2 regions of the Streptomyces sp. NPDC057424 genome follow, and region 2 is predicted to be linked to the other one. Evidence: riboswitches for the same ligand, from Rfam matches in the RefSeq annotation. Region 2 holds a riboswitch; the other holds the start of a gene.

Region 1 (2,383 bases), on a different contig from region 2:
CGCGGGCAGGTGAAGCCGGGCCGGGACCACGGGCGGGCGGCACGCACGCAGTCCGCCGCCCCGGCCCCGGCCGGTCAGCCCGTGAAGCCGATCCTGTGGAGGGTGTTCGCCGCGTCCCGGTCGGCGAGGACGGCGGAGCCGCAGCCGGGAGGGAGGTCACCGCGCTCCGCCGCGCGCAGGAGGCGGGTGCTTGCCGCGCGGTGCCGCAGGAACGCGTAGCGCGAGACGCCGCGGCCCCGGTCGCGCTGGCCGGCCAGGGCCTGCTCGGGGGGGACGTCGAGGAGGAGCAGGTGGAGCGTGCCGCCCCGGCGGCGGGCCTCGCGGGCGAGCCAGCGGCGGACCCAGGCCTGCGTGCCGCAGTCGTGCACCACGATGCCCTCACCCGTGCGCAGGGCACGGCGCAGTCCGGTGTAGTGGGCGAGGCGGACGAGCGGGCGGTAGAGCGCGTACGGCAGGGCGCGTGGCATGCCGCGCTCCCAGCGGTCGCGGGTGTCCTGGGAGTCGATGCGCCGGCCCGGCACGGTGCGCCGCATCAGCGTGGACTTGCCGCTGCCGGGCAGGCCCGTGACCACGACGAGGTCGCGGGGGCCGAAAAGCAGCGCGTGCGGGCCGCGGCCTGCGCGGTCGCGCAGATCGCGGACGGCCGGCACCGGCACCGGCACCGGAGCGCGAACCGCCCGGACCGGAGCGGCGGCCGGCTGCTCGGGCAGCGCGATGCCCGTCGTCGCGTACGCGATGGTCCTGTTCACCGTGATTGTCCTCCCCTGGGGCCAGGTACGGAGTCCCATCCCCGCCGAGTGTAAAGAGAAGGTAATGCCGCAGGCCTCTCTTTTGCGTTCTTGTCCTGCAACAGGGCTGCTACAGGTCTCTGTGTCCGGCGCGCGGGACTCGTGCACTCCCTGTGAAAGGTCCCCCTGCCGCGCCGGAAGGATGCGTGCAATGATGTGCGCGCCAACTGCATACCGGCCGTTTGAATCCGCGCGGGAGAGTCCCCAGCACCGCAGACGCTGGGGCGCCGAAGGAGCAAGTCCCTCCCTTGAATCTCTCAGGCCCCGTTACCGCGCGGGCGAGGCACATCTGAAAAGCGGGCCGTCCCCTGTCCAGGACAAGGGGTGCGGCTCCACCCAAGGTGCAAGCCGTGTCCCGTGTGGTCAGGGCGAACCTCTCAGGTTCCGATGACAGATGGGGAGGAACGACCTCGCCCTCCCTCACGCTCGGCTTCGCTCGCGCGGGAGGGGCCCCGTTTGCCCTGGGAGACGACCGACTGTGAGCAGTACAGGAGAACTCCGTCACACCGCGCTCGATGCCCTGCATCGCTCGCTCGGCGCGACGATGACCGACTTCGCCGGCTGGGACATGCCCCTGCGCTACGGCTCCGAACGCGACGAGCACACCGCCGTACGCACGAAGGCCGGCCTCTTCGACCTCTCCCACATGGGCGAGATCACCGTCACCGGCCCACAGGCGTCCGCCCTGCTGGACTTCGCCCTGGTGGGCAACATCGGCGGTGTGAAGCCGGGCCGCGCCCGCTACACCATGGTCTGCCGGGCCGACGGCGGCATCCTGGACGACCTGATCGTCTACCGGCTGGGCGAGACCGAGTACATGGTCGTCGCCAACGCCTCCAACGCCCAGGTGGTCCTGGACGCGCTGACCGAGCGCGCCGCCGGCTTCGACGCCGAGGTACGCGACGACCGGGACGCCTACGCGCTGATCGCCGTACAGGGCCCCGAGTCGCCGGGGATCCTGAAGTCCCTGACCGACGCCGACCTCGACGGCCTGAAGTACTACGCCGGGCTGCCCGGCACGGTGGCGGGCGTGCCGGCCCTGATCGCCCGGACCGGTTACACCGGCGAGGACGGCTTCGAGCTGTTCGTGAAGCCGGAGCACGCCGTCGAGCTGTGGCAGGCCCTGACCAAGGCCGGCGAGGGTGCAGGCCTGGTCCCGTGCGGGCTGTCCTGCCGTGACACGCTGCGCCTCGAGGCGGGCATGCCGCTGTACGGGCACGAGCTGTCGACCTCCCTCACGCCCTTCGACGCCGGGCTCGGCCGGGTGGTGAAGTTCGAGAAGGAGGGCGACTTCGTCGGGCGCGAGGCCCTGCGCGAAGCCGCCGCCCGGGCCGAGCAGAACCCGCCGCGCGTCCTGGTCGGTCTCGTGGCCGGGGGCCGCCGGGTCCCGCGCGCCGGGTACGCGGTCGTCGCCGGCGGCGAGGTGATCGGCGAGGTCACCTCCGGCGCCCCCTCCCCCACCCTCGGCAAGCCGATCGCGATGGCGTACGTCGATCCCGCGCACGCCGCGCCCGGCACGACCGGCGTGGGCGTGGACATCCGGGGCAGTCACGAGCCGTACGAGGTCGTGGCGCTGCCGTTCTACAAGCGCCAGA
Region 2 (2,383 bases):
TCAGCGGGCTCGCCGACTACACGCAGGAGGATCTGTTCGCGCAGGCGGCGGGGGAGCGGGCGGTCGCGGAGGGCCCGGTCGAGGAGCACGCCGAGGCGAAGGCCGAGGAGCAGCCGTCGCTCGCCGAGCGGCGGTGGCCGGCCGGGTACGACGTGCGGCACACCGAGTTCGGGCACGGATGGGTGCAGGGCAGCGGCCTGGGGCGGGTCACCGTGCGGTTCGAGACGCCCTCCTCGGAGCCAGGACGCGTGCGGACCTTCCGGGTCGACGATCCCGATCTGCAGGCGGCGGATCCGCTGCCGTTGGTGTTACGAGGGACCGAAGGGGGAAACGGAGCGCCCGGGGCGGGCTCTCAGGCCGTCTCGTCGGTGCCCGCCAGCTTGCCGAAGTCGTGGTCCGGGAGCGGGGGTGGGGCGGCGACATCGAGGCCGTAGTGGTGGTAGAGCTGCAGTTCCTGCTCGGGGGAGAGGTGGCGGCCCACGCCGAAGTCGGGTGCGTCCTTGATCAGAGAGCGGTCGAAGGGGACGTGGAGGGCGCCCTCGAGCAGTTCACTGGGCTCCAGGGGGACGAAGGCGTCCCTGCTGAACAGGCCGGTCCGTATGGCCGCCCACTCCGGTTCGCCGGTGGCGTCGTCCAGGTAGACCTCGTCGATGGTGCCGATCCTGGCCCCGTTGCGGTCGAACGCCTTGCGGCCGATCAGGTTGCGCGGATCGATATCGGTTCGCACGGGCCCTCCACATGGTCGCACCTCATCCGTAAACACTACAAAACGGTACAAGCGGGGATGCGGCCACTCGAAGGTTCGTGCGTTGACCTCGCTGGTACGCTGGCAGCGGCTGTTGACCCCGTGCGGGAGAGTCCTCCGGACGCCACCGGAGGCGCCGAAGGAGCAAATCCTCCCCGGAATCTCTCAGGCTCACGTACCGCACGGACGAGGTCACTCTGGAAAGCAGGGCGGGTGTCGACGGCTTCCGCTCTCACCGACGGTGAAAACCGGAGGCCTTCGGGCGATCCGGTGAAGCTCTCAGGTTGAGATGACAGAGGGGGAGGCCGTCCGGGTACCCGCGCCGTGGTGCCCCTCGAAGGTCGTGTCGACCAGGAGGCCTCCGTAATGACCGCCCACCGCATTCCGCTCTCCGAGCTCGAAGAGGCAGTCCCCTTCGAGCAGCGCCACATCGGCCCCGACCACGAGGCCTGCGCCAAGATGCTCGCCCAGGTCGGCTATGGCTCGCTGGACGAGCTCACGGCCGCCGCGGTCCCGGCCGTGATCAAGAGCGCCGAGGCGCTGGACCTGCCGGGCGCCCGCAGTGAGGCCGAGGTGATCGCCGAGCTGCGCTCCCTCGCCGACCGCAACCAGGTCCTCGGCTCCATGATCGGCCTCGGCTACCACGGCACGTTCACGCCGCCGGTCATCATGCGCAACGTCATGGAGAACCCGTCCTGGTACACGGCCTACACGCCGTACCAGCCGGAGATCTCGCAGGGCCGGCTGGAGGCGCTGCTCAACTTCCAGACCATGGTCGCCGACCTGACCGGACTGCCGACCTCGGGTGCCTCCCTGCTCGACGAGGGCACCGCGGCCGCCGAGGCCATGGCGCTGTCGCGGCGTCTGGGCAAGAACAAGAAGGGCCTTTTCCTGGTCGACGCGGACACGCTGCCGCAGACCATCGCCGTCATCCAGACCCGCGCCGAGCCGGCCGGCGTCGAGGTCGTCGTGGCCGACCTCGGTCAGGGCATCCCCGCCGAGATCGCCGAGCGCGAGATCAACGGTGTGCTGCTCCAGTACCCGGGCGCCTCCGGTGCCGTGCGGGACATCAAGCCGGTCATCGACCAGGCGCACCAGCTCGGGGCGCTCGTCACCGTCGCCGCCGACCTGCTGGCGCTGACGCTGCTGAAGTCGCCCGGTGAGCTCGGGGCGGACATCGCCGTCGGGACGACGCAGCGCTTCGGCGTGCCCATGGGCTTCGGCGGACCGCACGCCGGTTACATGGCGGTCCAGGACAAGATGGCGCGCAGCCTGCCCGGGCGGCTCGTCGGCGTGTCCGTGGACGCCGACGGGAACAAGGCCTACCGGCTGGCGCTGCAGACGCGTGAACAGCACATCCGCCGTGAGAAGGCCACCAGCAACATCTGCACCGCGCAGGTGCTGCTCGCCGTCATGGCCGGCATGTACGCCGTCTACCACGGTCCGGAGGGCCTGAAGGGCATCGCGCGGCGCACCCACCGGTACGCCACCGTCCTCGCCGCCGGGCTCGCGAGCGGCGGTGCCGAGGTCGTGCACGGGGCCTACTTCGACACCGTGACCGTGCGCGCCGAGGGGCGGGCCGCCGGGATCGTGGCCGCCGCGCGGGACAACGGGGTCAACCTGCGTCTCGTCGACGCC

What was found. A riboswitch is a leader RNA that binds a small molecule or an ion and turns the genes downstream of it on or off. The one in region 2 is predicted to bind glycine.
Region 1: linked by a shared signal. The riboswitch ahead of gcvT (glycine cleavage system aminomethyltransferase GcvT) and the one ahead of gcvP (aminomethyl-transferring glycine dehydrogenase) in region 2 are both predicted to bind glycine.

The regions. Positions count from the first base shown of each region.
Region 1 is NZ_JBHVCP010000066.1:29,976-32,358, forward strand. It holds gene ACFU3E_RS33395 (AAA family ATPase) at 75-749, opposite strand; glycine riboswitch at 972-1,071, shown strand; gene gcvT (glycine cleavage system aminomethyltransferase GcvT) at 1,267-2,383, shown strand, end outside.
Region 2 is NZ_JBHVCP010000042.1:72,089-74,471, reverse strand. It holds gene ACFU3E_RS27925 (DNA polymerase IV) at 1-434, shown strand, start outside; gene ACFU3E_RS27920 (PRC-barrel domain-containing protein) at 353-727, opposite strand; glycine riboswitch at 841-936, shown strand; gene gcvP (aminomethyl-transferring glycine dehydrogenase) at 1,112-2,383, shown strand, end outside.